DNA from 4 places in the Bradyrhizobium sp. YCK136 genome. Region 1 is predicted to be linked to each of the others. Evidence: riboswitches for the same ligand, from Rfam matches in the RefSeq annotation. Region 1 holds a riboswitch; each other region holds the start of a gene.
What was found. A riboswitch is a leader RNA that binds a small molecule or an ion and turns the genes downstream of it on or off. The one in region 1 is predicted to bind cobalamin.

Region 1 (7,850 bases):
AGACCACCGGGCGGCGAAAGCTTCGAGGATCAGGTCGCGCGCGTCCGCCTGGGCCTGTCACGGATCGGCGCCGGGCCAGCAACGCTCGTCGTGCATTCCGGCACGATCCGCGCCGCACTGTGCATCGCGCTGGATCTTGCGCCGCAAGCTGCCCTGCGCTTCGTGATCGATCCGCTGTCGCTCACCAGGATCGACCGGCTCGCGACCGGCTGGCGCGTCGTGTCGGTCAATCAGCGCGTGGTGTGAGCCGGATCAGGCCGGGCGATCCGGCACATTGGCCTGCGCGAAGGTCGCCATGCCGTTGTGAAGCGCACAGGCCGATCGCACCAGCGGCAGCGCGATGGCGGCGCCAGATCCCTCCCCGAGCCTCAGATCGAGGCTGATCAACGGCTGCACGTTCAGGGCGCGAAGCACCAGCCGATGCCCCTGCTCCGCCGATTGATGCGACGGCAGCAGGAAAGGCTGGCATGACGGATTGAGGCGCACGGCGGCCAGCGCCGCGACCGACACGATGAAGCCGTCGATCAATACGGGAATGCGGCGTTGCGCGGCCGCGATGATCGCACCGCAAATGGCCGCGATCTCGAGGCCGCCGACGGCGCACAGGATTTTTTCGGGCGCCGCAGCCGCAACGCCATGGCGCGCAACCGCGGCATCGATCACGCGCGCCTTGTGCGCACGGCCGGCGGCATCGACGCCGGTGCCGCTGCCCGCGATTTCTTCGGCGCTCACGCCGAGCAGACTCGCCGCGATCGCCGCCGAGGTCGTGGTGTTGCCGATACCCATCTCGCCGAAGATCAGAAGATCGGGCTGGCCGGCTGCCGCGCGCGCAACCGCACGCTCGCCGGCCTCGAAGGCGAAGGCCAGCTCTGCAGGCGTGAGCGCAGCCTCGACGCTGAAATCGCGCGTGCCGCTGCGCGGCTTGTCGGTGACGATGCCTATCATCTCGTCTTGCGCCAGTGTGCCGGCGTCAACGACTTCCAGGTGCGAACCCAACTCACGCGCCAGCACCGAGATCGCGGCGCCGCCCGAGGCGAAGTTCGCCATCATCGCGATGGTCACGGCTTGCGGATAGGCCGACACGCCTTGCGCAACGATGCCGTGGTCGCCCGCGAAGATGATGATCGGCACGCGTGCCGCGCGTGGCTGCTCGGTCGCTTGCAGGCCCGCGAGCTCGATCGCGAGCTGCTCGAGCCGGCCGAGCGCGCCGGTCGGCTTCGTCAGTTGCGCCTGCCGCACGATCGCCGCGTCGCGATGGACCGCGGAGATCTCGGGGCACTTATAGTAGACCCATTCGGGGAGCATGCTGCCTCGCTTACGGCCTGCGCTTGAGGATGTAGCAGTCCATGATCCAGCCGTGCCGCTCGCGCGCCTCCTGCCGCAGCGCGGCGATGCGCGGGCCCACCTCGGCCAGCGCGCCGGACATGATGATCTGATCGGGCATGCCGAGATAGGCGCCCCACCAGATCTGGAGCCCGACCGGATCGAGCGACTGAAACGCCGTGCCGCCATCGAGCATCACGACCACGGTGTCTGCGCTTACCGGCCAGCCGCCTTCACGCAAGCGGCGGCCTGTCGTGACCAGAAAGGGCTCGCCGATGTCGTTGAGCGGCAGCGCATGCGCCGCGCACAACGCCTGGATCGACGTGATGCCGGGGATGACCTCGATCTCCGGCAAGGGATCGAGCCGGCCCGCAATGCGCAGCGAGGAATCGTAGAGCGACGGATCGCCCCAGATTAGCAGCGCGACCCTGCCATCCCCTTCGAGATGGCTCGTGATGGTCTGCGACCATTTCGCGGCGACCGCATCGTGCCAATCGTCGACGCCCTTGCGGTAGTCCGCCTCGCCTGCGTCGCGCACGGGAAGATCGAACTCGGCGATACGCGTGTTGTCGCTGGTCAGCGCATCCGCGCAGATCGTCCGCCTGAGATCGGCGAGATCGGACTTTGCGCTCCCCTTGCGCGGGATCAGGACGAGATCGGCCGCGTTGATGGCGCGGGTCGCGGCGTGCGTGAGCTGCTCGGGATCGCCGCAACCGATGCCTATCAGGGAGAGAGTGAGCATCATGTTCGCGAAGGGCGGCCATGACGGCCGCCCTTTCGCTTGTCTCTTAGGCCGCGTTGTGCAGGCGCGGGGTGACGAGGCCGGGCGCGGTGACGCCGCGCAGCGACTTCGCCAGCGCCAGCACGGCGAGATCGGCCAGCGGCTCGATCACGATGACGAGCGCATAGGAGGCCGCGAAGGTCGCAATGTTGACGAGGTTGGTCATGGCAAAACCGGAGCCATAGAGCGCCCAGAACGCCACCCAGCCGATGACGCCGGCCTGATAGGTCGTCGAAAGCGCCAGCGCCTGGCGATACCTGAGATCGACATAGGCGGTGTTGCGGGCAATGATCCGCGTGGCGATCGCCTGGATCGCGAACAGCGGCACCAGCAGCGTGGTGACGTTCATGCCGTATTGCGGCAGGTCGGCCGGCTCGAAGAAGACGCCCTGGAACAGCAGGCCGAGCGCGAGGCCGAAGGCCGCGGGCGCAGCACCGAACAGCAGGAACAAGGTCGAGCCGAGGATGAAGTGCACCTCGGACACGCCGACCGGGAAGTGCGGCAGGATCTCGAAGAAGGTGAACACGAGGCCCGTGGTGGCGAGTGTCCGCGCCGCGAACGACGTGACGCCCTGCTCGCGCACGGTCTCGACCGCAAGCTTCAGCGCAACGCCGCCTGCGGCGATGCCGGTTGCGTAACTCAACACGAGCTTGGCGCCCGTCACGATCCCGGGTTCGATATGCATGGCTCAGTCCTTTCCTGCCGTCACACCCGACGGCCTTGGCCTCAAAACATGCACGGCCGGTCTCCTGGCTCGCGGTTCACTGGGGTTCTCCGGCCTTCCCGGACCTTGCGGCCCAGTGGCGGTTCGGAGCCCCTCACCGCTTACAGTCGCGGGGGCGGCTGGGGTTTTGGGCGCCGCAACTGGGTCCGCCCATCCCCATTCCCGATTATGCTCCGGCGCTTTGCGCCACCTCGAGCACCATGCTTGTCCTGTGTGCCCCTTTCGCGCAGCCTGCGTCAAGGGCCGAACGGCGGCGGTGGCCGTCATGACGGGTATTCTCCCGCCAGTGCGCCAAACAGGATCACGGCGGCCGTCGAGGCAGCCCCGCCCCGCGCAAGCTGCTCGGCAAGCTCGGCAATCGTGGTGCGGACCAGCCGCTCGTCGGGGCGGCCGAGGGATTCGGCGAACAGCGCCGGGGTGGTCGGCGCGAGGCCGTGAGCGATCAATTTTGCGGCAAGCGCCGGAAAGGTGCGGCGGCCCATATAGACCACGGTGGTCGCCTCCGGATCGGCCAGCGCCGCCCAGTTCAGGTTTTGCGGCAGCTCGCCGGTGACGTCGGCTCCGGTCACGAACTGCACGCGACGCGAGGTGTGGCGCCGGGTCAGGGGGATGCCGGCTTGCGCAGCGGCCACGCAGGCCGAGGTGACGCCGGGAACGATCTCGTAGCCGATGCCGGCCTCGCGCAGCGTTTCGAGCTCCTCCTCGAGCCGTCCGAAGATGCCGGCGTCGCCCGACTTCAACCGCACCACGCGCGCGCCGGTCGCGGCATAATCGACCAGCAGGCGGTTGACGTGATGCTGCTTGGTCGAGGGCCGCCCGGCCCGTTTCCCGACCGCAACGAGATTGGCGCCGGGACGGGCGAGATCGAGAATCGCGCCGGACGCGAGGTCGTCATAAAGCACGACATCGGCCTCGCGCAGCCGCGCGGCACCCTTAAGCGTGAGAAGCTCGGGGTCGCCGGGACCGGCGGAGATGAAGGAGACAAAACCGCTCACCGGTCCTCCGCGATCAGATGGAAGAACGTGCCGGTGGCATTGCCTCGGCGCGAACCGGTTTCTGCGATGACCGCACCGGTCGCGTCGTGCACGACCGCGAGCGGCGTGTCGGGCTGGGCGGCAATCGTCGAATAGTGGAATTCGTGGCCGCGCAGGCGCGCGCCGGGGCTATGTCCCGGCATCGGTGCGGCGAGTTCGGCGAGACGATAGCCCAGATGCATGCGGCGTTTGGCAAAGCTCGTCTCCAGGCCGAGCAGGCCCGCCATCTCATGGCGGACACCGTCGGCGTCGGTCAAAGCGGTTCCGAGCACCATATAGCCTCCGCATTCACCATGCACCGGTCGTGTCTCGGCGAAGGCGCGCAAGCCGCTGCGAAAGCGCGCGTTGGCCGCGATCTTCCCGGCATGAAGCTCGGGATAGCCGCCGGGCAGCCAGCAGACATCGGCGCTTGCGTCGGGCGCCTCATCGGCAAGCGGCGAGAAGGTCGAGATGTCGGCACCCGCCGCGCGCCAGGCTTCCAGCATATGCGGATAGACGAAGGAGAATGCCGCATCGCGGGCAAGCGCAATGCGCTGCCCGGGCGGCGTCACGTTCAGACCGTTCGCAGCGGGTTGCGGCGCCCAGGCGGCAGCCGATTGCAGCACCGCATCGAGATCGACATGCTCGGCGACGAAACGCGCGGCCTCGTCGATTAGTTTTCCGATCTCCGCCTGCTCCTCGGCCTGCACCAGGCCGAGATGCCGCTTCGGCAGGCTGATCTCGGCATGGCGCGGCAGCGCGCCGAACACGGCGATACCGGCGTCGTCAAGCGCGCGCCGTACGAGGTCTTCATGGCGCGGGCTGGCGACGCGATTGAGCACGACGCCGGCAAGGCGCACGCCCGGGCGGTAGTCGCGAAGGCCCGCAGCGATCGCCGCCGCCGTCTGCGCCTGTCCCGAGGGATCTATCACCAGCAGCACCGGCCAACCCAGCATCTCCGCAATGTCGGCGGTGGCGCCTGTGCCGGAGACGCCACGCGCGGCGACGCCGTCGAACAGACCCATCGAGCCCTCGGCAAGCACGACATCGGCGTCGGCGCCGCGGCCGACGAGATGCGCGATTCCCCCGCGATCCATCGCCCAGCTATCGACGTTGACGGAAGCGCGGCCCGTCGCAGCGGCATGGAAGGCGGGGTCGATATAGTCGGGCCCGCTCTTGAAACACTGCACGCTCAGTCCGCGATTGCGCCAGGCGCGCGCGAGCGCCAGCGTCAGCGTCGTCTTGCCGACACCGGAGGCAGGCGCGGAGATGACGAGCCCTGCCGGCATCAGGAGGCCTCCGGAAAGCGCGGCTCGGCGCCGACCGGCCGATAGCGGCGGTCGTAGTCGGCGGCATAGAGGCGGCTCTCGTCGAAATCCGCGGCGCCAAGCGTCTTGCCGACGAGAATGAGCGCGGTGCGTTCCATCTCGGCGCCGACGGCGGCATCGAGCGTCGCAAGCGTGGCGCGGACGATGCACTGGTCCGGCCAGCTCGCGCGCCAGACGATGGCGACCGGGCAATCCGCGCCGTAGTGAGGCAGCAGCTCCGCAATCACCTGGTCGAGCAGATGGATCGACAGATGGATGGCGAGTGTCGCACCGGTCGCAGCGAAGGCGGCGAGCTTCTCCCCTTCGGGCATCGCACTGGCGCGGCCCGGCGTGCGCGTCAGCACCACGGTCTGAGCGAGCCCCGGCAAAGTCAGCTCCACCTCGAGTGCCGCGGCGGCGGCCGAGAAAGACGGAACGCCGGGCGTCACGGTGAAGGGAATGTCAAGCGCACGGAGACGGCGGAGCTGCTCGCCCATCGCCGACCAGATCGAGAGATCGCCGGAATGCAGCCGCGCGATGTCCTTGCCGTCCGCATGCGCGGCGGCGATCTCCGCGATGATCTCGTCAAGCGACAACGGCGCGGTGTTGACGATGTGCGCGCCCGGCGGGCAATGCGCCAGCACGCCCTCAGGCACCAGCGAGCCAGCATAGAGGCAGACCGGACAGGCGGCGATCAGGTCGCGTCCGCGCAACGTCAGCAGATCGGGAGCACCCGGCCCGGCGCCGATGAAATGCACCGTCATGCACCGTCTCCTTCCGCGATCGCGGCCGTCGCGGTACGGTCCTGCGAAATCACCCGGGTCGCAATCAATCGGGCGCGAGGGCCGGCCGCGGCGAGCGCCGCGGCTTCGGCGACCGATCCGGTCCCGAACTTTTCCGCGATGAGCCTGGACTGCGTCGGCGTGTCGATGCCGGCCAGCACCTCGGGCGACACCGCCCTGATCGGCACACCGCATTCGCGCGCGAGCTGCTGCAGCGCTTCTACATCGGCCTTGTCGCTGACGGTCGCCACCGCCGCAAGGTCTTCAGCGCCGCCCGCCGCCAGCAGCGCCTCACGCAACGAGGCCAGCGTGACATCCTGCCTGAATCCGAGCCCGGCGACCTTCATCGGACCGCACTCCACTGCACCACGGGACGCGCCGCTTCCCAGGATCGGTAGCGGCCGAGCGGGCCGGCATGGGCGATCTCGACCCGCATCAACTCGCCGCCGTGGCGCTGGTGCAGTTCGCCAAGCAGCGCTTCCGTCTCCAGCGTCACCGCATGCGCAACGAGCCGTGTGCCTGCCCCGATGCGCGACCAGATGGCATCGAACATCGCGCTATCGAGACCGCCGCCGAAGAAGACCGCATCCGGCGCGTCCAGCCCGGCGAGAGCCTCTGGCGCACGGCCCGTGACAACAGCGATCCGATGCGCCAATCCGAACGCCGCCGCATTGCTGCGGATATTCGCGGCGCGATCTTCGCGCATCTCGATTGCCGTCGCCGTCCCGCCGCAAAGCGCCCACTCGACCGAGATCGAACCCGATCCGGCGCCGATATCCCACAACCGTTCGCCCGGGCGTGGTGCCAGCGCAGAAATCGCGAGCGCACGCACCGGCCGCTTGGTGATCTGGCCGTCATGAGCGAAGAGATCGTCGGGAAGTCCCGAGCTGCGAGGAATGCCCTGAGCTCCCTTCGCCTCCACGGCCACCGCGACCAGGTTTCCGGCGAGATCGCCAGTAAAACCATCGGCACGATGTTCCGCAATGCTTTCGCGTGGCCCGCCGAGCGCGGCGAGAGTCCAGAATGCCGAGGCGCCCCATCCGCGCTCGCTCAGCCACTTTGCAAGGTCGCCTGCGGCCTTGCCGTCACGCACGAGGCAAATGATGCGCGCGCCAGGCGCAAGGTGTGGCACGAGGCGCTCGAAGGGCGCGGCGTGGAGACCGAGGCAGACGACGGATTCAAGACGCCAGCCGAGCCGCGCAGCGGCGAGCAAGAATGTCGACGGCGCAGAATGTGCGACCCACTCACCCGCCTCAAGCTTCTCGGCAAGGCTTGCGCCGGCGCCGTGCCAGAACGGATCGCCGGAGGCCAGCACCGCGGTCGGCCGGCCGCGGCGGCTGAGCACGGCCTCCGCATCGAACGGCACCGGCCACGGATGGCCGCGCCCGGTCACACCGGCAAGCGCGAGATGACGCTCACCACCGAAGATGGTTTCGGCCTCACGCAGCGCCTTTCGGCTTGCGTCCGACAGCCCGGCAAGGCCATCTTCGCCGATACCGATGATGGTCAGCCAGGGATCAGCCATGACACGCGCCCTCATTCTGGGCGGAACGAGCGATGCGAGTCAGCTTGCCGCGGAGATCGCGCACGCCAGCATGGATGCCGTCTATTCCTATGGCGGCCGCACCCGTGCGCCTGCCGACCAGCCGCTGCCGACCCGCGTCGGCGGCTTCGGCGGCGTGTGCGGGCTCGCCGATTACATTCGCCGTGAAGGCATCACGCATGTGATCGACGCGACGCATCCTTTCGCTGCCGAGATGAGCCGCAACGCCGTCGCGGCATGCGCGGAAACCGGCACGCCGTTGATCGCGCTCGAACGCACCCCCTGGGCTAAAACACCCGGTGACAACTGGATCGAGGTCGGCGACGTCGATGCAGCGGTCGCCGCTCTGCCCGAGTCGCCGGCAAACGTGTTCCTCG
Region 2 (7,850 bases), 4.9 Mb from region 1:
GCGTGAGATGGAGCAGCCGATAGTGCCCAGCCCGAGCGTACCATCCAGACGTTCACATTCTCGCCTTCGATGAAGCAGTTACCGAGGGCTCGTCTGTACTCATCGACTCTCTGGGTATGACAATCCCAGGTTCGCCCATTTGAATGCTTGATAAGCTCGTCGCGAGCAGCTACGCCGCAGGCCCATTTCCGGCCCTTGGCGTCGAGACAAATCTGGTCCGTCTCAGGAGCTTCGATGCCTGAGAGCCGAACGTTGGTTTTGTCGATCTCGATCGTATTGCCGTCGAGGATGCGCGGAGCACCGCTGAACGTCGCGGCGCAGACCGGAGATGTGACGAGAGCGAGCAATGCGAACATAATTCCGCGGTTCTTCATCCCGACAACAACCTTTCGCTCCTGATCCACGTTTCACGCACGACACGGTGCCGATACATTCGACTGCTTGACAGCGTTACGTCCGTTATTCCGCCGGCATTTCCGACGCGCTTTATGAGGGCTTCGCCGGAACGCGAACCTACGGCCTGACGCTGCGTAAGGATCAAGTGATTTCTTTGGGGCGTGCGGCGCTATTCTTCGAGCATCAGCGGCTCTCTCACTAGGACCGCGCTTTACTCTCTCCACCTGAGGGGAGATCCTCGCGGGCGGCGCCGAACTGGCGATGCTGAACAAACCCGAACCCCGGAACGTTGTCTTTGCAAAAAAAAGTGGCCGACGATGAAGCGCTGGCTCGCGCTGGAGTCAGGCGTGGAGCATCAACCTTGGTCTGGTTGGCGACGGTTTCCATCGGCAAAATGGCCGCTGCCGACGGTTCTGCAATGAAATTTCGCACTTCACACGAAAAGATGTGAAAAAAGATCGGTCTGGCTTTCTCTGACCAATTTAGAAGAAGACGCAATGGAGTTCAGGGTAGACGCCCGCACATAACTTAACCTTCTTACGCCCGGCAAGATGATCGTTGATGTCGACCTGGGCAGGTGGAGCAGAGTTAAACAGGCGTTTTCCATGCTTCGAAATCTGGATCGATGACATGCAGACGAATGGGTGCCAGCTAAGCTAGGGTCGAGCCAGTCTGGTCCTCGACGTTTTCTTGCGTACGGCCCCTGAGCTTCCCGGCCTGCGCGCTCGGAAATGCGCAAGCGCTCAGCGGTATGCCGGGTCGCTACCGGTGAACGTCTCCCGGTAACTTCCTCGCCGGTTTCGTCTCACACCCAGTTCCTGGTGCCTTCGACGTTGCTATACTCACGCACAGTGGTGTCCTCACACCGGCTGGAGTGAAGGCGGGAAAACCACATCTCGCAAGCTCGTGCGCGCCGCTGACACTAGGCGGAACAAACGCAATCGCGCGGCCGACCTTCTTGCGACGGGCCGGACTGCTGCGAGAAAGGCACCCGGACCGTTGCGGAAGCTAACCTGTCTTATTCGTAAGAGGCGCCCGAGAGGCTGGCGAGCGTGGTGTAAAGCGCTGATACGGCGTAGGATTCGGTTGTGAAGCCAACCCCATCACCTCCAACCGCGAACGCCACGCCCGCCATGACCGACGATACGATTCCGCCCTTCTCGTTTCCAGCCATTCACGCCAAGAAAGTCACAGCTGCCTTCGATGGTGGGCGCCTAACCTCGAACGGGGGCGTGATGCTTCTGGCGATGGCCGAGCGGCGTCTCGGCTTGGCCGACAATCTGGCCCGGGTGTTCCCGGATCGGCGCGATCCGACGCGGGTCGTGCACAGCCTTGTCGATATGTTCCGCGCGCGCATGTTCGCGATCTGCTGCGGCTACGAGGACGCCGACGACCTCGATCATCTGCGGTCCGATCCGGCATTCAAGCTGGCCTGCGGACGGCTGCCGGACACGGGCCGCGATCTGTGTTCCCAGCCGACGCTGTCGCGGCTGGAGAATGCTCCGCGCCTGCGCGACGTGATCCGGCTGACCTACATTTTGGTCGACGCATGGATGGATAGCTACCCCACGAGCCGGCATCCGTCACGCTCGACATCGATGATACCTGCGACGTCGTCCACGGCCATCAGCAGCTCTCGCTGTTCAACGCTCATTATGATGAACGCTGCTTTCTGCCGATCCACGTCTACGACACGGAGAAGAGCCGGCCCGTGGCCGTCGTGCTGCGGCCCGGCAAGACGCCGGGCGGCGTCGAGGTGCGTGCCCATCTGCGCCGCCTGGTACGGCATATCCGGACGCGGTGGCACAACACGCAAATTACGTTCCGTGGCGACGGGCACTATGCCCGGCCGGAGGCCATGGCGTGGTGCGAGACCAACGGCATCGACTACATCTTCGGTCTGTCCGGCACCAAGCCTCTCGCCAGAAAAGTCGACGAGGTCGCCGACGACATCCGCACCCGACGCGCCATCGAGAACCTGCCGGTTCTGCGTGGCTATACCGAGACCCGCCACAAGGCAAAGTCCTGGGATCGCGAACGGCGCACCGTCGCCCGTATTGAGGCGACGATGCTCGGCCTCGACATCCGTTTCGTCGTCACCAGCCTCGATGTCGGCTCGGCCGAGTGGATCTACGACAGCCTGTATTGCGCGCGCGGCCAAGCCGAGAATCTGATCAAGCTGCATAAGACACAGCTCGCCTCCGACCGCACCAGCTGCCGTTCGGCGCTCGCCAACCAGGTCCGTCTCGTGCTCCATACGGCCGCTTATTGGCTGATGCTGACCGTGCGCGACGCCATTCCCAAAGCCCGGGAATTGGCCACTGCCGAGTTCGCGACGCTGCGTCTTCGTCTTCTGAAAATCGCTGCCCGTGTGGTCGAGACCACGAGCCGCATTCGCCTTGCGTTCGCCGCGGCATGTCCCGAAGCCGACCTGATCCGCGGCTTGCCCGGCGCGCTGCTGCCGCTCAGTCCTTGACCGGCGGGGCGTCCGCCCCCCGTTCGCCCCACTCCTCCATCGCCTACAAAACAGCTTGATGTAGAACCCGGTGAGAAAAGGCCGGACGGTCACCCACGCCAGCCGCCAGCCCCCGTCAGACGTCAAGAACGACCGTGCTCTCGTGAACAGATCGGGCTAAAACAAAGCAAGTGCCGAGCGCGTATGTCTTGCAGTCGGTCCGAGGCACTGGGCCATGGAGGAACTGCGGCGCGATGTTGCTCTGCGGCAGTTTACTCGGGCCTTCGCTCTCCTAAGTATTCCTCTTCATTTGGCTCGGTGCGTTGGAACCAGGAGCCAGGGGCAAATTTCGCGATGCGCTTGGCAAAGGAGGATTGTGGCTCCCAATCCTGTCCTTCTCTCTTTTCGAAAGTGATGACCCCGTTGTGTGCAAAATAACGTGGTCCTTGGATACTACAATTCACCAAGAGCTGAACGCGCCACACGTCACCCGTCTCGGCCGGTTTGCCATTCCGCTTCGGTAAGTAGTCCACTCCAACTGGTTCAATGATAGTGCAGCGGCCCTGCCGCAGAAGATCGCCGAGCCGGCCTTGCGGGGTGGCCACGAAGTTGAAGTTGGCCGGATCATGCAGAAAGCGAAGATTTGCGTCCCTTTCGCCATCTGCGACTTCACTGGCGATCAGGGAGAGCGCCAGGGCGCGCCAGCCCAATTCCATCGGCTTCGCATAAGTCGACGCAAGTTCAAACGTGCCGTCGAGGGCGATCTTCCAAGTGATAACGTACTGTTCGTCCGATTTGTTGTCCCGGTGTCTGGTCCACGAAACGAAAATAAAGTCGTTTTGGCCAAGTTCAACAACGCCCCACATTTGAGGCACGAACTGTGCCACCTTCGAGACATTGGAGATAATTTGTTCTATCGTCTCACCATCTTGCGCTCGCCAAGTTGACTTCAATCGTTCGACAAGGGGGCTGTCGCTGGCCCGAATATTATTGCTCATGGCAGCCGGCCAGGCGAGGCAGATTAAGAATCCGACCAAGCAAAGCCATAGCGCGGGTCTTCCAGACATTCTCTTCATAACCCTCGGCCTATCGCGTTTCATCCAAACATCTTGTAAAGCAGGCAACCTCGAACCTGCTATGAGCCATCGCAAGAAGTTTACGGGGATGCGACGTGGCACCCGCTGGCTGTCCCGCGCGATCAGGCGCTCCCTGTATGTCATGCGCAGCTAACTTCCCCGACAGCGACTGCGTCAATTGGCTGAGCTGGACCTGCCCAGCAGGAGGAGACTGGGCATGCCGAGGGTCTGCATTCTTCGTGCCAGGCAATAGGCGGAAATTTTCACAGAGTTTGTGTCGCTCTTGTCGACTTTCCGACCTTTGCACGTTTTCGATGTTCCTATTCAGTGTATCCGCCGCAGCTTGTGCATCCTTGTCCCGCACCGGATATTTAGCAGAAGAGTTGAACGCCTCGATGCCGGATGCCTGATGGACGGAAGTGCGTTTGCCGCTATTGAGCTGTGTGGTTCGCTATCGTGCCGCCGGCGTTCGAGCTGCATGATTGCCAGCGGCACCAAGCCGGCTTGATCCCGGCTTTGAAGTCTGGGTGGCACGCAAATCAACCCCTCGCCTCGTATGTTGCTAAATTCCGCCACGTGCCTTGGCCTATTCGCTGCAGATCCTTTAGTTGAGAGAATAGCTGGCTAGCCGAGGTGCTGGGCGAACCTCTGGAAATCGCAAAGCCGCATCGAAAGCATTCTGATAGAAACGTCGGTACTCCCGCCGGAAGGCTGCTTCTGTCCCTTTCATCGATCTGGCGTGCGGCTCCGCCTCAAGGCAGCTCCGGATGCTATCCCGGTATCTGAGAAGGATATGTCTGATTATGACATCTCTGATTAGAGAATGTTTCTGGATGGTGGTAAGTCACAGAGATGCACGGTCATTCGGCTAGCAGATGTCGCAGATTAGCTTGCACATAATCTGAGAGGTTGACGGAAGAGTTCTCGTGCCGATAATCCAAGTCGTCGAGGTTCTCCGGTTCCCATTGATCCGGAGCTAAGAGGGAAGCCGGTGCAAATGCCGGCGCTGCCCCCGCAACTGTAAGTGGCGAGCCGCTGTCCAACGATGTCACTGAAGCCTGCACGGCTTCGGGAAGGCCGGACAGCAGCGATGACCAGCAAGCCAGGAGACCGGCCCCGACAATATATTGGTCCACGGGCGGGGTGTCTCGGTGGTACGCCAAGCAGCCGTCGCACGCGCGACTTCTCCTGCCTGCGTCCGCCATGGCCTTTGTCCCCAACAGGGGTTAACGCGATGTCTCCTCTCTCTCTCCCAGTTGCTACGCTCGGAACGCCACGCATCGGCCCAAGGCGTGAGCTCAAGCTCGCTCTAGAAAGCTACTGGTCTGGAAAGATTAGTGAACAGCAGTTGCACGAAGACGCATCCGGCCTACGCGCAGCGAATTGGGCTCGTCAGAAATCGCTCGGCGTCACGATCATTCCGTCAAACGACTTCTCGCTGTATGATCAGGTGCTTGATACAAGTGTCATGGTTGGCGCCATCCCGGAGATCTACGCCTCGAACGGAGAATCCGTTTCGCTCCAGACGTACTTCGCCATGGCCCGCGGATCGCAATGCGGCGATCAGGATGCGAGTTGCGACCAGAGTACGCGGGGATCTGGCGTGCCCGCGCAGGAAATGACCAAGTGGTTCGATACCAACTACCACTACATGGTTCCCGAGTTTTACCGGGGACAGGCGTTCAGACTGTGCTCTCGCAAACCCGTCGAAGAGTATGAGGAAGCCAGGGCTCTTGGCTTTCAGACCCGCCCTGTCCTGATCGGGCCGGTCACATTTTTAAAGCTCGGCAAGAGTACCGATAGCGCGTTCCAGCCCCTCTCTCTCCTCGATGATCTGATACCTGTCTATATCGAACTTCTGCATGAATTAGCCAAACGAGGGGCAAGTTGGGTTCAGTTTGATGAGCCCTGCCTGGTCCTTGATCTGGATGAGGCGGCGCGACAATCGTTGCTGCACGCCTATAACCGGTTCGCAAAGGAGGGACCCGCTATCAAGATCATGCTTGCGAGCTATTTCGGCGCCCTAGGCGACAATCTGGATACTGCCTTGAGCCTGCCAATTTCCGGTCTGCACGTCGATTTGGTTCGAGCGCCAGAACTATTGGATCAGATCATTGCTGACGGCCGAAGTGATCTCGTCATGTCGCTCGGTGTCATCGACGGCCGCAATGTGTGGCGGTCGAACTTGCCGTCGCTCCGTCAGCGGCTGAAGCCCTCGATTGCGAAGCTTGGCAGGCACCGTGTACAGCTCGCTCCGTCCTGCTCGCTGCTTCACGTGCCGGTCGATGTTGAACTCGAGACCGGGCTCGCGTCCGACGTCAAGAGCTGGCTTGCTTTCTCGGTTCAGAAGATGCGTGAGCTTGCGATCCTGGCGCGGGTACTCGCAGGCGACCAGAATGTTGGGCTAGCTCTTGCCGAGTCGGAATGCGCCGCGACTGCCCGCCGGACCTCGCCGAAGATCCATAATGCCAACGTCGCTGTCCGAATGAGGGCGATCGATCAGACGATGCGCCAGCGCGCCACCCCGTTTGCCCGTCGTTCCGAGATCCAAAGGGAACGCTTTGGACTGCCGGCTTTTCCTACCACGACGATAGGATCGTTTCCGCAGACCACAGCGGTGCGAAATGCTCGCGCGGCGCATGCGCGAGGTGCGATGAGCGAGGAGCAATACGACAGGTTCCTCAAAGAGGAGATAGCCCGCGCCGTACGTTGGCAGGAGGACATCGGTCTTGACGTCCTCGTGCATGGCGAATTCGAGCGTAATGACATGGTGCAGTACTTCAGCGAGCAACTCGCCGGCTTCGCATTTACAAGGAACGGATGGGTTCAGTCCTATGGTTCGCGCTGCGTTAGGCCCCCGATCCTGTTTGGCGATGTAGTGCGGCCGAAGCCGATCACCGTGGAATGGTGGCGCTACGCGCAATCACTAACTGGTAAGCCGATGAAGGCGATGTTGACCGGACCGGTGACGATCCTGAACTGGTCGTTTGTTCGCGATGATATTCCTAGAAGCGAGGTCTGCCGTCAGCTTGCGCTCGCGATGCGCGATGAAGTCCGCGATCTCGAGAATGCCGGTGCAGCCATAATACAGATCGACGAAGCTGCACTCCGCGAAGGATTGCCATTGCGCCGGTCGGACTGGAAGGCATATCTCGATTGGGCCGGAGATTGCTTCCGCCTCTGCTCATCGGGCGTTACCGATCAAACGCAAATCCATACACATATGTGCTACTCAGAGTTTAACGACATCATCGGTGCGATCGCTGCAATGGATGCGGATGTCATTTCAATCGAGACGTCGCGATCGAAAATGGAGCTACTGGATGCGTTCAGGAAGTACGAATATCCAAATCAAATCGGACCGGGCGTGTACGACATTCACTCTCCACGCGTCCCCGAGACGGGCGAAATGAAGGAGCTGATGGTGCTAGCTCGGACGCGTTTGCAGGATTCGCAGCTTTGGGTCAATCCGGACTGCGGCCTAAAAACGCGCAAATGGGAGGAGGTTCGGCCGGCGCTCACCAACATGGTCGCTGCCGCGCGCGAACTGCGCGCAGCATCCGATCCGCAAATCGGTTGATCCCGAGCTCCGGTCTGTTCTCAACAAAGCTAACCCGATCTATTCACGAGAGCACGGTCGTTCTTGACGTCTGACGGGGGCTGGCGGCTGGCGTGGGTGACCGTCCGGCCTTTTCTCACCGGGTTCTACATCAAGCTGTTTTGTAGGCGATGGAGGAGTGGGGCGGGTGAGCGGGCGCAGGCCCGGTCGGTTACGGACCGAGCGGGAGCAGCGCGCCGGGCAAGCCGCGGATCAGGTCGGCTTCGGGACATGCCGCGGCAAACGCAAGGCGAATGCGGCTCGTGGTCTCGACCACACGGGCAGCGAGTTTCAAGAGACGAAGACGCAGCGTCGCGAACTCGGC
Region 3 (7,850 bases), 1.0 Mb from region 1:
AAAGGGCGTTGCGCAGGCGAGCGCAAGACTTGCGAGCGCGCATGACACCGCCAGCAGCGCAAAGCAGAACATCGATGCAAGGCGCGGCGCGACCGGATGGAGCCGGAAACGGTCGGCGTGAGGCGGCAGGGTGCTGAGAGCCATGAGTAATCTCCTTCTTTTCGAATTCTAGTCCATTCGGGAGCCTATGACAGCCCCCGTCGCGATCAGAGCCTTGATCAGAATTTGGCGCCGGCCTTGAGCAGATAGGTGCGGCCCGGCAGCGGATAGGCACTGAAGCGGCCGTCCGTGAAGGTGCTTGCGATCGCATAGTCGTAGTAGAGCGCGTTCAGCACGTTGTTGACGCTCAAAGACCAGAAGTAGCGCTCGTACTGACCGCTGAGCTTGAGGTCGATCGTGCCATTGGCTGGGATCGGCCGCTGTGTTCCCGCCTGGTCATTGTCCATGCGCCGCTCGCTCCAGAAGCGCGCGGTGGCGTCGAGCACCACATAGTTCTGCCAGATGTTCCAAGTGACGCCTGCACTCGCGGTGTAGCGCGACACCAGCGGCACGTCGTTGCCGGCCCAGACGCCCTCGCGAAACACGGCCCTTGTATAGGCCATGCCGGAGCGCAGGAGCAGAGAGTCGTTGACGCGATAGGACAGACTGGTCTCCGAGCCGTAACGGCGGGTCGGATCGAGGTTGGTGTTGTAGAACAGGATCGGACTGAAGTGGATCTCGTTGGCGAGGTCCATCAGATAGAGGCTGCTCTGCAATTGCAGCCCGCCTCCCTTGATGCGCAGCCCGCCCTCGACATCCTGCGAGGTCTGGGTCTTGAGCCGGAAGGTCTGCGGCAGCGGATTGAAGAAGGGGTCGAATGAAGGGCCCGACGACACACGCTCATCGACATCCGGCGTGCGGAATGCGCGCGCAGCGCGGCCGAACAGCGAGACGATGTCATTGAGGCGATGCTCGACCCCGAGGTGCAGCGCGTATTGGGTCTCGTCGCTCCTGAGCGGGAGCGCGCCGATGTCGGTGTTGAACGGAGCGGCGACGTCAAAATTGTCTCGCGCCGAGAGACTGACGCTCTGCCCGCACGCCATAGGAGACGTCAGTCGCCGGCGCCACACCCAATGCGTGCTGAAAATAGCCCGCAACCGTCTGCTGCCTGAGATCGTAATTGTGCCAGGGCGCGAGCCCCTGGCCGGCGCCGCGGTTCTGCTGAAAGCTCGCATCGTAATAATCGAGGCCGGTCAGCAGTTGCGACGGCATCCCCAGCAGCAAGCCCTTCACGCTGAGCCGCGGCGTGATCGACCATGTCGTCAGATCGGCATCGACATAGGTGGACGTGAACAACGCGGGAACCGGCGCCGGGCCGGAGAAGAACGCGCCCTGCTGCTTCTTGTCGCGCACGCCGCCGTCCACGATCAGATCGATGCCGTTGGCCAGGGTCTTCGTGAAGCCGGCTGTCGCGCTGAAGCCCTGCTGGTTGGCGTAGTTGAAGGGTGTGCTGGTGCCCCGTCGGTTGGTCGCGAGCTCGTCGACGCCGATGGACGGATCGACGGTGCGGCCGCCCGGCAATCGCAGCTCCTGATTGTCGCCGGTAACGGTGACGAAAGCAGTCAGGTCTGATGTCGTGTAGTTCAGGTTGCCGACGCCATTCTCCTGGACAAGGCGATTGTTGTCGCGGTAGCCGTCTGTCTTGACGGCATTGCCGTAGAACGAGGTCGACCACGGACCGGAATTGAGCGACGTCGAGACATTGCCAAGCCTGGTGTCGAACGAGCCGAAGCCGGCCTCGATGCGCGCGGCAACGGGCGGCCCGCCGACGCCGTTCCTGGTGACGATGTTGATCACGCCGCCGACCGCATTGTCCCCATAGAGCACCGCGCCGGCATTGCCGCGCGTGATCTCGATACGCTCAATGGAATTGAGCGGGACAGTGGAGAGGTCCACCTGCGCGATGTCGATGTCGTTCAGCCGCCGCCCGTTGATCAGCACCAGCGAATTGGCAGTGGCAAACGCGCCGAAGCCGCGCAGGTCGACGCTGGTCTTCGCGCCGATCTGGCCGCCATAGAGCGTCGTGATCTGGGCACCCGGGACTTGCGTCGCGATGATCTCGGCAAGCGTCTGCGAGGGCGCATGTGCGATATCCGCGGCCGTGATGACGGTCGTGGCGGCCCCGACGATGCCTCCGTTGCTGGCGACCGCCTCGCCGCCGGAGCCGGACGAGCCGGCGCCATTGCCTGCCGGCGCTCCACTCGGGGCTCGCCGCCTCGTCGTGTCGCCGTCGCCGATCGCCCTGGCGCGCGTGCGGTTCTGATCGTCGGGCCTGGTCACTTCGACCGGCGGCAGCTGCTCGGCGGCGGCTTGCTGCGCGAAAGCTGCGGGGAGATCGATCGCATGGAGGAAAACGGCAGCAACGATACCGGCGCGAAGGCGCCTGGCGGCAGAGACAATACGGGACACAGTTGTAACCTCGGCATGACGTCAGTGGCACGTCACAGCGAACGAGGCTTTACGGCGGAGCAATCGATTGCTCCGGTGAAGCTAATGCCTGTACTCCCCGACCGACATCTTCGCGTGTGACCACGGCTGACGGCAGGTCTCCTGGCTCGCGGGTCGTTACCTTACGTCGCCTTCCCAGGACCGAGATTCCCAGTGGCATATGACGAAAGATTCACCGCTTACAGTTGCGGGGGCAGCCGTGGCGTTGGGACAATCCCGGCGTTGGGACAATCTCGCACCACGTTCCCTTTTGATCTCCGTGCGGAGAACCGTCACCGATCAATCTACGAGGCGGCCGTACGGAGAGTCAATCGACCGGTTGAACGATGAGCTGCAAACGCGAGGCAAACACAATCAGTCAGGCTTCCGCACCGCGCGCGTCGTGACCACCGCCCGCTCTCCGGCATCGACAAGCTGGCCGATGCCGGTTCGGCCCGCGAGCGCGCAGCGGACGATGTTCTCGGCGACCGACCTGCGGAACCCATGATCCTCGCCCCTGGGCCGATTGCGGCAAATCCGATCCAGCGCCAGCTTCATGTTGATCCGTGTACGGGTGTCGAAATGCGCGCTGATCATTCGCCTGGCCTCGATACGTGATGTTGGGGCGGAAACGTCCGACGATCGCCCGGGTTCCGACACGGGATCGCGCAATAGAGCGGCCGCCTACGCCCGCCCTCTCTGGCGCTGTGCCTGAGCCCAGGCCACCGTGACGTCGCGCGGCGGGATGTCGATGCGCCGGATCGGCGTCAATTCGCCCGAGGCGGAGATGATCGCGGTCTCCTCGCGGCGACAGCGCGGACACACGAAGCGGACCTCGCTCGGGGACGTCGACCAGCTCGAGCGTTTGACGTTGGCCGCCATCGGCCACGCGTCGCACTGCGAGCACGACACCAGAAACCGGCCGGGATCGAGCATACCCATTCCATCCGACTCCGCGTCCTGCCTGCTCCTACCAATGATTATGTCAGGTGAATCGTTCCGGTGCCCCGACACCGTCAACCCCTCAATGCCCAAGGGGCCCGGCGATCCGGCCCTCAGGCTTTTGCAAACCGCTGGCCGATCAGTGCGCGCCCTTGAGCGTGCAGGACGTGGTGCAGGTGACCGTGTTGCCATGGTCGCACGCCTTGCAGGCGGCCACGCACTGGTTCATGTCGCGGGGGTTGTAGGAGCTGTAGTTCCGCACCGGGCAGGCTGCGGTCGAGCCGGTGATGTCCTGTTCCTGGTTGCAGGCCGCTGTCATGAGCGCGAGGATGAGGACCGCAAGCAGACGCATGGGATTGCCCCGAAAAAGCACCGGCAAAGCAACATCAGCGAGACACGCTGCATTGCAGCGAGTCCCGGCATTCCCACTGCGAGCCATCGCGAATCGCGACGCTCGCTCCCGTCAAAGGATGCGTGCCAAATGTTAAGAACGGATTGCAGCCGCCTTCAGGCCGCAGCGCTGGTCGCGACCGCAGCCCGCGTCTCGCGCGCAAGCTGATAATAGTGCTCGGCGAGCTTGAGATAGAATTCGCGCTTGGTGCTGTCGGTGGCGAGCTTGGCGATCAGCTCGCATTCGGCCGTGAGCGTCTCGAACCGTTCCAGCCTGTCCTCAAGTTCTGTCATCGGCGTGTCCCCATCAAACGCCTCAAGGACGATCAACCTAAGCCTGGGAAATAGGTCACGGCGAACATCGTTATCGAGTAGAAACAATTTTTCCCGCGGCGGCTTACTTCTGCTCCAGCCGCCAGGCACCGTCCCACCTCTCGTCCGGCGGATTGACCTCGAACTGCGCGATGCGGGCGAGCAGCGCGCGCGAGGGACCGTCGCCGGGGACGGCTTCGAGCGCCGCGTTGAAGGCGGCGCGGGCCTCGTCGAAGCGGCGGGCGCGATAGGCGGCAAGACCTTCGGCATAGTGCGTGCGCAAGCTGTCCTGCGCGGCGGTGAGCACGCCGGCCCTCGCCATCACCTCGAAGATCGCCTGGGGCGCGCTCTGGCCGGCGACCGCGAGACGATCGATCTCGCGCAATTCGAGGCGCTCACCGACCGCATCCGCCGTCGCCTGCGAGATCAGGATACGGGTGCCGTAGACCTTGTTGACGGCCTCGAGCCGCGAAGCGAGGTTCACGGCATCGCCCATCACGGTGAAGCTCATCATCAGCTCGGAGCCGATGCTGCCGGTGAGGACCTCGCCGGTGGCGATGCCGATGCGCAGGTCGCAGGGCACGGGCATGGCGCGGATGCCGAGCAGATCGGGCAATTGCTTCTGCAGCGCGGGCACCTGGTCGGCCATGTCGATGGCGGCACAGCCGGCAAGGAGTGCCGGCTCATCCTCCTCGATGAAGGGCGGGCCCCAATAGGCCATGATGGCATCGCCGATATATTTGTCGATGACGCCGCGATTGCTCCTGATCGGGGCCGACATCACCGTAAAATAGTGGTTCATCACCTTGACGAGGCCGCGCGGGGTCATGCCCTCACTCATCGAGGTGAAGCCGCTCATGTCGCAGAACATGATGGTCATCACCCGGCGCTGGCCGTCGATGGCGACCTCGGGCCGTTCGATCAGGCCCTGCACCACCTTGGGATCGATGTAGCGGCCAAACGTCTCGCGGATGCGCTCGTTGTGGCGCAACTGCTCGATCATGCGGTTGAAGGCGGCCGCGAGCTCGCCGATCTCGTCCTGGGTCGAGACGGCGATGGTCTTGTCGAACCGCCCGGCCTCGACCTCGCGGGTGCCGGCCAGCAACAACCGCACCGGCCGCGTGATGCCGCCGGACACCAGCAGAGCGAAGGCAAATCCGACGATCGCGGCGAGCAGGGTCACGATGCCCGACACGATGATGGCCTGGCGCTGGTGGCTCATCACCTGCGATGTCGAAGCGAAGACCTGTGTCAGCATGTCGGCGCGGATCGCATCGAACTTCCGATTGAACTGGTCGCGGATGGCGTCGATATGTTCCAGCGTGCCGCGGGCTTCTGCCATCTGCTTGGCGTCGACCTGCTTGAGCAGCTTTGCGTGGTCCTCGTTCAGGTCGCGGCGCAGCTCGGTGACGGCAGTCTCGATGCGGATCTCGATCCGCGCCAGCGCGGCATTGTCGGACGGCGTCCTCGGGTCGTCGATGATCGCGTTGATGAGCTTGCGTGCGCCCTCGGCCTCCTCCTCGATCTTGCGGTCCGCTTCCTCGAACTCGCGCAGGCGCGCCGCATAGGCCTCCTCGTCCGAGGACGCCTGCATCTTCATCATGACCATGCGCCGCAGCGCCACCGACCGCTCCAGCGAGCGGATATTGGCGCGCGCCAGATCGCCATAGGCCGGGATGTAGCGGTTGGTCAGCTCGTCCAGGAGGACGCCGACCTGGCTCGACATCACCATCGACAGGATCGAGGTGACCAGCATCAGGACGATCAATCCGAGGGCGATGCCGACGATCTTGCGTCGGATCGACTGGTTGAAAATCGGCATAGGTGCGGGGCAAAGGCTGAAAGGACGGGTCAGGGAACTCAATACACCGGATTTCAGCCCGGGAATACGCGCAATCTGGCCCTTCACGGCGCCCTGGACCGTGCGCAACCGTCGCCGGAGCCTTATTCGTTAACAAAGGTTAAAGGGCCTATTCTATTCCCCGTTGCAAGAGTTCCCGCCTTCCATCCGTATTTTGCCGCATTGTTGCGACAGCGTGACAAATGCGAAACGATGCCGTGGCATCGTTTTCGGCGTCACTTTGATTCTCGAGCCGCATGTCGTCGCGGACTTTGGTTTGTACTGGTTTCGCAGGGGGGACCACGGAATGAACCAGTGCCTACGCTCGCTCGCGTGTGTCGTTGCCGTGGCCGCCTTGGCTCTCCTTCCGACGGAGCTGGCGGCGAAAAGCAGTCACAAACCGTCCGCGTCGAAGAAGACGCATGAGGCGAAAGCCGGCAAGCAGCGCCACGCCGCGGCGAAATCGCGCCATGGCAAGCACGCCGAGGCGAAGCGCAAGCCGAAGAAGCAGGACGACGAGCCGTCAGACAAGCCGGCAGCGCCGCCGCTGACCGGCGACCTCGCCGCGCTGAAGGACGCGATCGATCTCGCGCGCAAGGGCAAGACCGATGACGCGAGCGCGGCGCGCGACCGCATCGCTGATCCCGCCGGGCAGAAGCTCGCCGACTGGTTCATGCTGCGCCATTCCGAGAGTACCGCGAATTTCAAGCGCTATGCCGCCTTCCTCGCCGCCAATCCTGACTGGCCGAGCAGCGCGCTTTTGCGCCGGCGCGCCGAGGCGCGGCTGTGGCAGGAGAAGACCGACGCGGCCACCGTGCACAAATTCACCATGGACCGCCCGAGCAGCGCCAAGGGCAAGTTCGCGCTCGCCCGCGTGCTGCTCACTGAAGGCGACAGCGACAGGGCCGCGCGGCTCGTCCGCGAGGCCTGGCGCACGGACGAATTGTCGGAGCGCAGCGAGGAAGATTCCTACGAGGCGTTCCGCGATCTCCTCACCGCGGACGACCACCGCGCCCGCATGGACAAGCGGCTCGGCGCCAAGGACTATGCCGGCGCAAGGCGCGCGGCAAAACGGCTCGGCGAGGATGCGCTCGCGATCGTCAAGGCCTGCGCCGCCGTCACCGGCAAGGCCAACAAGGCCAAGGACTATCTCGATGACGTTTCGACCGAGGCGCGCCGCGATCTCGGCTATGTGCTGTGCCGCGCGCAATGGCATCTCCAGAAGGACCGCATCGACGATGCGGCCGAGGTGATTTTGGCCGCCGCACCCGACGCCATGGCGGCGCAGGACACCGACGCCTGGTGGCGCGAGCGCCGTTTGCTCGCGCGAAAACTGCTCGACCAGGGCAAGTTCAAGACCGCTTACGACGTGGTGCGAGCGGCGGCCGTGCCGGCGATGGAGGTCTACCGCGTCGACTACCACTTCATGTGCGGCTGGATCGCGCTGCGCTATCTCGACGATCCCAGGACGGCGATGATGCACTTCGCCGCGATCGACGAAGGCTCGGCCAATCCACTCGCGCTGTCGCGCGCCCATTACTGGCGCGGCCGTGCCGCGGAAGCGATGGGGGCGCCGGCCGATGCGCGCCAGAGCTATCAAGCGGCGGCGCGCTACCCGACCGCCTATTACGGTCAGCTCGCCCGCGCCAAGCTCGGCCTCGACCGCATCGAGCTGCGCCCGCCCTCGCCCGTGCTGGCCGCAGCCGACCCGCAAGCCCTGGACGAGCGCGTGCGCGCGGCCGACATGCTCTATGGCATCGGCGAGCGCGACACGGTGTTCTACTACGCCGAGGATCTTGCCAAGGAGAGCACCGACGTCGCCGCGCTCGAAGGCCTCGGCGAGCTGGCCGGACAGCGCAACGATGCCCGCGTGATGCTGGAGGTGGGCAAGTCGGCGCTG
Region 4 (7,850 bases), on a different replicon from region 1:
TCCCGGATCGACGAGCTCCTGCCCTGGTCGTTCGGCCGCACCTCGTAATTCTCCGTCGTTGCCGCCTCCATACCCCCCGCCAACGATTTGCAAACACGTTGATCAACAGACTGCAATCCCCACGCCAAACCTTTGCGAATGGGACGCGAACGTCGCTTACGGGTGATTGGGAGTGCCGAGCTATAGCTTACCTTGTCAGCGCCCTCGAAGGCCAGGGCATCATGCCGAAAGCTGGGCAGCCAACCTATTTCGCAATCCACGAAGAACTGGACGAAAGCGAGGGGCGTCGGCGCGTTCGCATTTATCCTGAAATTGGCTTAAGAGCCGGAAGAGGCCTCGTCACCGCGGGCGACATCGAGCGGGCCATCGGCGGCCTTGATCGCGGCCTCTGCGAGTGGCTGGACTTCGAAACCGAGGCGGCCATCGCCTCAAGTCCCCCCTGTCTGACGGTTGTGGCACTGCCGAGATCATGCGCCGGTCGGGCAAATCGAAGCCAGTGGTGTGGCGCTGGCAGGCGCGTTTCATGGCGGAGGGCGTTGCCCGGTTGACGCGCGACAAGACGCTGTACTCGCAGCACTCTCGTTGTTGGGTCTCGGTATCTTCGGTCCGGGAATCGCAAATGGCCTGGTGTCTGGCGGACCGCAACTCGGGTGGAAGGAGTGTGGAAGGATAGGTGCCGCAGCCAGCACCCCGAACTGCAGCGGCTCACGGGGACTAAAGCAGGCTCGCGGTCGTGCATCCGGCCGCGCGGAACGGCTGAAGCCGATGGGCAGGAACGCCAAGCGCGACAAGGTCGGACGCCAGACGCGCCAGGTCGGAGCGATCCAGCAAGGCATCATGAACCGTCGTGCGGATGTCGCACGCGACGCCGCTTTCGAGCAGGCGCACGAGGCTGGCCTTGGCCTTGATGCCGCTCCCAATGACGCCAGTGATCCGCGCGTAATCATCGAACGCAGCCTTGACGTCGAAGCCAATCCAGTCGACGAGCGGCAATACGGCGGACAGCCGTGTGGGATAGGGCCCGGCGGTGTGCAATCCGATGCGGAAGCCGAGTTCGCGTCGCACAGCACGCATCGCGTCCGGCAGCGCCGCCTGGAGGGTGGGTTCGCCGCCAGAGAACACCACGCCGTCGAGCAGGCCGCGACGGCTGTCGAGAAAAGACAGCACGTCCGGCCACGCGATTTCGAAGTCTCCCCTCGGCGGAATCAGATGCGGGTTGTGGCAATAGCCGCACGACCAAGGGCAGCCCTGGCAGAACACCGTTGCCACGAGCTCGCCCGGCCAGTCGCAGGTGGACAGCCGGGCCAGCCCGCCAATCTGCAATTCAGCCGAGCGCGACGCGCGCTTCAGCGAAGAACCTGCGCTCATTGTGCTCGCCTTTCTTGCCGCGATTGAACGACGACACCGGCCGGTGATAACCCATCACGCGGGTCCAGACCTCACAGGGCTGGCGCTCGTCGTCGCTGAGCGTCACCGCGGAATCGGTGCTGGTCGCACGGGCAGTGGATTCGTTCATCTGTGGTCTCCTTTCAGTGCGCGGCGGCATGCCGCTTGGCTGCGAGCCGTTCGGCGTCGCATTTCGGGCAGAAGGCATGCTCGCCTTCGAGATAGCCGTGCGTCGGACAGATCGAGAATGTCGGCGTGACGGTGACGTAGGGTAGGCGGAAATTTGAGAGCGCCCGCCGCACGAGCTTCTTGCACGCTGCGCCCGAGGACAAGCGTGAGCCCATGTAGAGATGGAGCACCGTACCGCCGGTGTATTTGCGTTGCAGCTCGTCTTGGCGCTCAAGGGCCTCGAACGGATCGTCGGTGAGGCCGACCGGAAGCTGGCTCGAATTGGTGTAATAGGGGAGATCGACGGTGCCCGCCTGCAAGATTCCGGGGTAGCGCTTGCGGTCTTCCTTCGCGAAGCGGTAGGTCGTGCCCTCCGCGGGCGTGGCTTCGAGGTTGAACAGGATGCCGGTTTCGGTCTGGAACGCGGCGATGCGCGCGCGCACATGGTCGAGCAGCCGTACCGCAAAGGCATGGCCCCAGGGTGTGCTGATGTTCTCGCAATCGGCGGTGAGGTTGCGGATCATCTCGTTGACGCCATTGACGCCGAGCGTCGAGAAATGGTTGCGCAGCGTGCCCAGATAGCGCTTGCTATAGGGAAAAAGTCCGTCGTCCATGTAGCGTTGCACGACCTTGCGCTTGATGTCCAGGCTGTTGCGACCGATTTCCAGCAGCGCGTCGAGGCGATGGAATAGGCCCGCTTCGTCGCCGCGATGCAGATAGCCGAGGCGAGCGCAATTAATGGTAACCACACCAATAGAGCCGGTCTGCTCAGCGCTGCCGAACAGGCCGTTACCGCGCTTGAGCAGCTCGGTGAGATCGAGCTGTAGTCGGCAGCACATCGAGCGGATCATGTTCGGCTTGAGCTCGGAATTGATGAAGTTCTGGAAGTAGGGCAGGCCGTATTTCGCCGTCATCTCGAACAGGCGATCAGCGTTATCGCTCTCCCAGGGGAAATCCGCAGCGATGTTGTAGGTCGGGATTGGAAAGGTGAATACACGGCCCTTGGCGTCACCTTTCGTCATCACCTCCATATAGGCGCGGTTGATCATGTCCATTTCGGAACGCAGGTCGCCATAGGTGAAATCCATCTCCTCTCCGCCGATCACCGGCACCTGATCGCGGAGGTCCTCCGGGCAGGTCCAGTCGAAGGTGAGATTGGTGAAAGGCGTCTGCGTACCCCAGCGCGAGGGGACATTGAGGTTGTAGATGAGCTCCTGGATCGATTGCAGTACGTCGCCGTAGCTCAAGCCGTCCCTCCGGATGAACGGCGCCATATAGGTGTCGAACGAACTGAAGGCTTGCGCGCCCGCCCACTCGTTCTGCAACGTGCCGAGAAAATTGACGATCTGCCCGACCGCACTCGACATGTGCTTCGGCGGGCCGGCCTCGACCTTGCCGGGCACGCCGTTCAGTCCCTCGGTCAAGAGCGTGCGCAGCGACCAGCCGGCGCAATAACCGGCGAGCATGTCGAGGTCATGGATATGGATGTCGCCTTCACGATGGGCGTGGCCGATCTCCGGCGGGTAGATGTGCGACAGCCAGTAGTTGGCGACGACCTTGCCCGAGAGGTTCAGGATAAGGCCGCCCAGCGAATAGCCCTGGTTGGCGTTGGCATTCACGCGCCAGTCGGTACGTTCGAGATACTCGTTGATGGAAGCGGCGACATCAACCATCGTCTTGTGGTCCCGACGCGCCTGTCCGCGTTTCTCACGATAGACGATGTAGGCGCGCGCAGTGGCGAAATAGTCGGCCGCGATCAGCACCTGCTCGACAATATCCTGCACCTCTTCAATTTGGGGCGTTGCGCCGGCGAAGCGGTGCGCGATGACCTTGATAGTCTCTCCCGTGAGCCGGCCGGCCGCCTCGTCGTCGAACTCGCCGGTCGCCCGTCCCGCGCGCGCGATCGCAGAACGGATCTTGCCGGCATCGAACACAACCGTGTCGCCATCGCGTTTGACGATCGAGCGCGGCAATGCGGCTTGCAAAGAATTGCTTTGACCCAGACCAGACATCGGCATCCCATATGGGTTGGGGCAGGGCCGAGGTAGGCGCATGCGGAAAACGAGCCGCCCTCGGCGGCCGACTGCCGGCAAGCGACCACCGGGACACCCCGCCCGAGGACTCTGTTGTTGTCGCGGCAGGTCTCCTGGCTCGCGGGTTATTGCTGCTGTCTGGCCTTCCCGACGCGGAGATTTTGCGCCAGTGACTCTATCGACATCGGCTCGCCGCTTACAGTTGCGGGGGCAGCGCCGGCTTTGGCTTTCGGCCGTACCGGCTTCCCTCTTAGCTCTCTATCTTGTGATTCGAGAGACCGTGACGGCTACATTTAGGGGGCATATTCGATTCTGTGTCAACAGGTAGTTTATTGCAGCGGAAATATAGAGCCCGTCATGGGTTCTCGTCTTCGTTGCGCCACGCGTCGATTGTCTCGGGCTGCTTAGCCCGTCCTATTCGTGAGAGTGCGGCTTTTGGGCCCGATTGATGCGGCCGCACATCTTGTCTGACGAGGCGCACAGGATTGCCTTCGGCTTTTCGCCGCCTGACGACCGGTACTTTGCAACGCGCTTGAGGGATGGGTTGGGCGAACGGGGGCGGACGCCCCGCCGGTCAAGGACTGAGCGGCAGCAGCGCGCCGGGCAAGCCGCGGATCAGGTCGGCTTCGGGACATGCCGCGGCGAACGCAAGGCGAATGCGGCTCGTGGTCTCGACCACACGGGCAGCGAGTTTCAAGAGACGAAGACGCAGCGTCGCGAACTCGGCAGCGGCCAATTCCCGGGCTTTGGGAATGGCGTCGCGCACGGTCAGCATCAGCCAATAAGCGGCCGTATGGAGCACGAGACGGACCTGGTTGGCGAGCGCCGAACGGCAGCTGGTGCGGTCGGAGGCGAGCTGTGTCTTATGCAGCTTGATCAGATTCTCGGCTTGGCCGCGCGCGCAATACAGGCTGTCGTAGATCCACTCGGCCGAGCCGACATCGAGGCTGGTGACGACGAAACGGATGTCGAGGCCGAGCATCGTCGCCTCAATACGGGCGACGGTGCGCCGTTCGCGATCCCAGGACTTTGCCTTGTGGCGCGTCTCGGTATAGCCACGCAGAACCGGCAGGTTCTCGATGGCGCGTCGGGTGCGGATGTCGTCGGCGACCTCGTCGACTTTTCTGGCGAGAGGCTTGGTGCCGGACAGACCGAAGATGTAGTCGATGCCGTTGGTCTCGCACCACGCCATGGCCTCCGGCCGGGCATAGTGCCCGTCGCCACGGAACGTAATTTGCGTGTTGTGCCACCGCGTCCGGATATGCCGTACGGCGCAGATGGGCACGCACCTCGACGCCGCCCGGCGTCTTGCCGGGCCGCAGCACGACGGCCACGGGCCGGCTCTTCTCCGTGTCGTAGACGTGGATCGGCAGGAAGCAGCGTTCGTCATAATGAGCGTTGAACAGCGAGAGCTGCTGATGGCCGTGGACGACGTCGCAGGTATCATCGATGTCGAGCGTGACGGATGCCGGCTCGCGCGGGTAGCTATCCATCCATGCGTCGACCAAAGTGTAGGTCAGCCGGATCACGTCGCGCAGGCGCGGAGCATTCTCCAGCCGCGACAGCGTCGGCTGGGAACACAAATCCCGGCCCGTGTCCGGTAGGCGACCGCAGGCCAGTTTGAATGCCGGATCGGACCTCAGATGATCGAGGTCGTCGGCGTCCTCGTAGCCGCAGCAGATCGCGAACATGCGAGCGCGGAACATATCGACCAGGCTGTGCACGACCCGCGTCGGATCGCGCCGATCCGGGAACACCCGGGCCAGATTGTTGGCCAAACCGAGACGCCGCTCGGCCATCGCCAGAAGCATCACGCCCCCGTTCGAGGTTAGGCGCCCACCATCGAAGGCAGCTGTGACTTTCTTGGCGTGAATGGCTGGAAACGAGAAGGGCGGAATCGTATCGTCGGTCATGGCGGGCGTGGCGTTCGCGGTTGGAGGTGATGGGGTTGGCTTCGCAACCGAATCCTACGCCGCATCAGCGCTTTACCCCTCAGGCGCACTCTTACGAATAAGACGGGTTAAGTTGAAGAAAGATTGAGTGACTCCCGATCATTTCTGTGCCGAAACGTGGAGTCGCGGTCGTGCCGCGTCCAAAGAAACCGGCGCGAGCGGCCTATTAGACGCGGTAGGTGATCCGAAACGAGACTATCAAGCATGAAGAGATCGAGCGCGAGGCAGAGGTTTTATTTGTGTTGAATTCTTGCTTCTCGATAGTGGTCTGAAATCGTATCATCGGTCATGGCGGGCGTGGCGTTCGCGGTTGAAGGTGATGGGGTGGCTTCGCAACCGAATCCTACGCCGCATCAGCGCTTTACACCACGCTCGCCAGCCTCTCAGGCGCCCTCTCGCGAATAAGACGGGTTAGCCAGCGCCGCGATTTTTGTGGCCGGATGGAGCGCGAAGCGGATTGATTTGTGAATCGGCGCGATGGAATGACCTTGCCCAGATTAATGATGTCAACGGCTTAACGTGCCGATCGGCGCCGGGACCCCGCGCCAACTCACATTCTTGCCAAGACTATAGTGACCAGCCTCAATCGCGAGCGCCAGGCCGGGAAGAGTTTTGCGTTGCTCAAGCCGCTCGAGGTGACGTCATTCCGCTATGAGAAAAAGGGCCAGAAGGACATCGATGACGAGAAGGAAACGTTCGACGCAATACGCGCTCAAAGCGATCTCTTCTCGAAGCAGGTCGTTCGCAGCTACATTCCCTGCCCATATCTCTTCAAATACCGATACCGAACGGATGACGGTCTTCGCGAGGGCACCTGCCAGGACTGGGAGATTGAAGCAACATTCCATAAGTGGTCGCGGCTCTATGGCGAAAGCAAAGCTCTAAGTGAAATGCAGCGAGTATTCGGTGAAGAGTTGCCGAAAAAGGGAATGCTACTCGCGATGGGCACTTACTCGCTGCATCCAGATACATGGCTCATCAATGGAGTGGTGCGGCAGGAAGAGAAATACCACGTCAAATACGGACGTGCGGTGGAGTGCCTGATCAAGGATCGCCATGCGCTGCTCGCCTTCTTCGACTTCCCTGCTGAGCACTGGATCCACCTACGCAGCTCGAACCCGATCGAGAGCGTCTTCGCCACGGTGCGCCACCGAACGGTGCGGACCAAGGGATCGCTGTCGCAACAAACTGCGAAGCTGATGGTGTTCAAGCTCATCGACGCCGCATCGAAGACCTGGCGGCGATTGAAGAGCACGAACCAGTTGCCGAAAGTCATCGCCGGTGTAAAGTTCATCGACGGAATCGAAGTCATTCCGAACACTGAAAGCCACGCCGCCTGATCAGGCCGCGTCACCCAAAATCAGCCATAGCTCCTTGCCGCTCGCGCCGACGCAGATGTGGACGATGTTCCCGATCAGTGCGACTTCATCGTCAAGAACACTGCGACGCTCGCCCTCCAGCTCCTCAAGCGCTTCCGCAACATTCGCTACGCCAGCTACACCGGCCGCATTCCGCCGTCGGTGATACTCTCCTACTACGCCGGGCTCGCCGCGCAGCCGAACATGTCGCTCGGCGCCATGCTTGTTCGCCTTGCGAGCTGGATCATCCGCGACATTGAGCAGGATTCGCTTTACGGACGGCTCCTGCATATCGCCAATCCGGTGTGCGAGGCCGACGTCTTTACCGACCGCTGGCCGGAATCCATTGCTCAGCAGGACGACTTCGCCGGGCATCTGCGCGAGATGGTCCGTTCGCTTGAGGCGATGCGCAAGGGCGAGATGTTCCCCAACACGACGATGGACGCGTTGCGCGAGAACTTCGGAGACCGCGTTGTGACCCGGGCCGCCGACCAGATCGCCACCGAGATCGGTGGCGGCATCCAGCAATCCCGTCAGCTCTACACACGGCGGGGCGGTGTGCTGTTGCCCTCGGCCGCCGCCATCGCGGCGCCGCTCGTCAATCCGGCGGTTTCGGTGGCGCGCCCGCACACCTTCTTCGGGCGTAAGATCTGATGGTGGCGGCGATCCTCTCTATCGACGAGCAGATCGCCGCGATGAAGGCGACCTGGCCGCAGTTCGCTGCGCGCCGCGTCGACCGCCGCGCTCAGTCAGCGCGGTGGGTGGGAAGTGTGAGGCCGCAATATTCAGGCTACTCACTGGAAATCCGTTATGGGCTCGGGTCGTTCCCCGAGGTGCGGGTCCTCTCACCTGAACTGGTTCGGTTGCCCGGCAATTCCGAGGGGCAACTGCCCCATGTCTATCCGCCTGCCGAGGATCCGACTCTTTGCCTGTTCGATCCTCGCGAGAGGGAA

Region 2: linked by a shared signal. The riboswitch ahead of metE (5-methyltetrahydropteroyltriglutamate--homocysteine S-methyltransferase) and the one ahead of ACFLEY_RS30015 (energy-coupling factor ABC transporter permease) in region 1 are both predicted to bind cobalamin.
Region 3: linked by a shared signal. The riboswitch ahead of ACFLEY_RS25390 (TonB-dependent receptor) and the one ahead of ACFLEY_RS30015 (energy-coupling factor ABC transporter permease) in region 1 are both predicted to bind cobalamin.
Region 4: linked by a shared signal. The riboswitch ahead of ACFLEY_RS48550 (ribonucleoside triphosphate reductase) and the one ahead of ACFLEY_RS30015 (energy-coupling factor ABC transporter permease) in region 1 are both predicted to bind cobalamin.

What each region holds. Positions count from the first base shown of each region.
Region 1 covers NZ_CP172424.1:6,181,194-6,189,043, forward strand. The annotation lists gene ACFLEY_RS30000 (histidine phosphatase family protein) at 1-246, shown strand, start outside; gene cobT (nicotinate-nucleotide--dimethylbenzimidazole phosphoribosyltransferase) at 253-1,305, opposite strand; gene cobF (precorrin-6A synthase (deacetylating)) at 1,316-2,065, opposite strand; gene ACFLEY_RS30015 (energy-coupling factor ABC transporter permease) at 2,112-2,789, opposite strand; cobalamin riboswitch at 2,826-3,037, opposite strand; gene cobA (uroporphyrinogen-III C-methyltransferase) at 3,092-3,823, opposite strand; gene ACFLEY_RS30025 (cobyrinate a,c-diamide synthase) at 3,820-5,130, opposite strand; gene cobM (precorrin-4 C(11)-methyltransferase) at 5,130-5,912, opposite strand; gene ACFLEY_RS30035 (cobalamin biosynthesis protein) at 5,909-6,277, opposite strand; gene cbiE (precorrin-6y C5,15-methyltransferase (decarboxylating) subunit CbiE) at 6,274-7,455, opposite strand; gene ACFLEY_RS30045 (cobalt-precorrin-6A reductase) at 7,454-7,850, shown strand, end outside.
Region 2 covers NZ_CP172424.1:1,291,282-1,299,131, forward strand. The annotation lists gene ACFLEY_RS06100 (thermonuclease family protein) at 1-356, opposite strand, end outside; partial or broken gene ACFLEY_RS06105 (IS1380-like element ISBdi2 family transposase) at 1,530-2,872, shown strand; gene ACFLEY_RS06110 (nodulate formation efficiency C protein) at 3,124-3,849, opposite strand; cobalamin riboswitch at 4,859-5,061, shown strand; gene metE (5-methyltetrahydropteroyltriglutamate--homocysteine S-methyltransferase) at 5,162-7,507, shown strand; gene ACFLEY_RS06120 (IS1380-like element ISBdi2 family transposase) at 7,698-7,850, opposite strand, start outside.
Region 3 covers NZ_CP172424.1:5,173,932-5,181,781, forward strand. The annotation lists gene ACFLEY_RS25385 (hypothetical protein) at 1-144, opposite strand, end outside; partial or broken gene ACFLEY_RS25390 (TonB-dependent receptor) at 219-2,448, opposite strand; cobalamin riboswitch at 2,562-2,776, opposite strand; gene ACFLEY_RS25395 (hypothetical protein) at 2,842-3,063, opposite strand; gene ACFLEY_RS25400 (hypothetical protein) at 3,151-3,408, opposite strand; gene ACFLEY_RS25405 (hypothetical protein) at 3,548-3,760, opposite strand; gene ACFLEY_RS25410 (hypothetical protein) at 3,916-4,092, opposite strand; gene ACFLEY_RS25415 (adenylate/guanylate cyclase domain-containing protein) at 4,196-5,932, opposite strand; gene ACFLEY_RS25420 (lytic transglycosylase domain-containing protein) at 6,258-7,850, shown strand, end outside.
Region 4 covers NZ_CP172426.1:87,536-95,385, forward strand. The annotation lists partial or broken gene tnpC (IS66 family transposase) at 1-48, shown strand, start outside; gene ACFLEY_RS48540 (anaerobic ribonucleoside-triphosphate reductase activating protein) at 715-1,368, opposite strand; gene nrdD (anaerobic ribonucleoside-triphosphate reductase) at 1,325-1,516, opposite strand; gene ACFLEY_RS48550 (ribonucleoside triphosphate reductase) at 1,530-3,539, opposite strand; cobalamin riboswitch at 3,673-3,885, opposite strand; partial or broken gene ACFLEY_RS48555 (IS1380-like element ISBdi2 family transposase) at 4,162-5,500, opposite strand; partial or broken gene ACFLEY_RS48560 (transposase) at 6,541-6,879, shown strand; gene ACFLEY_RS48565 (hypothetical protein) at 6,937-7,551, shown strand; gene ACFLEY_RS48570 (hypothetical protein) at 7,551-7,850, shown strand, end outside.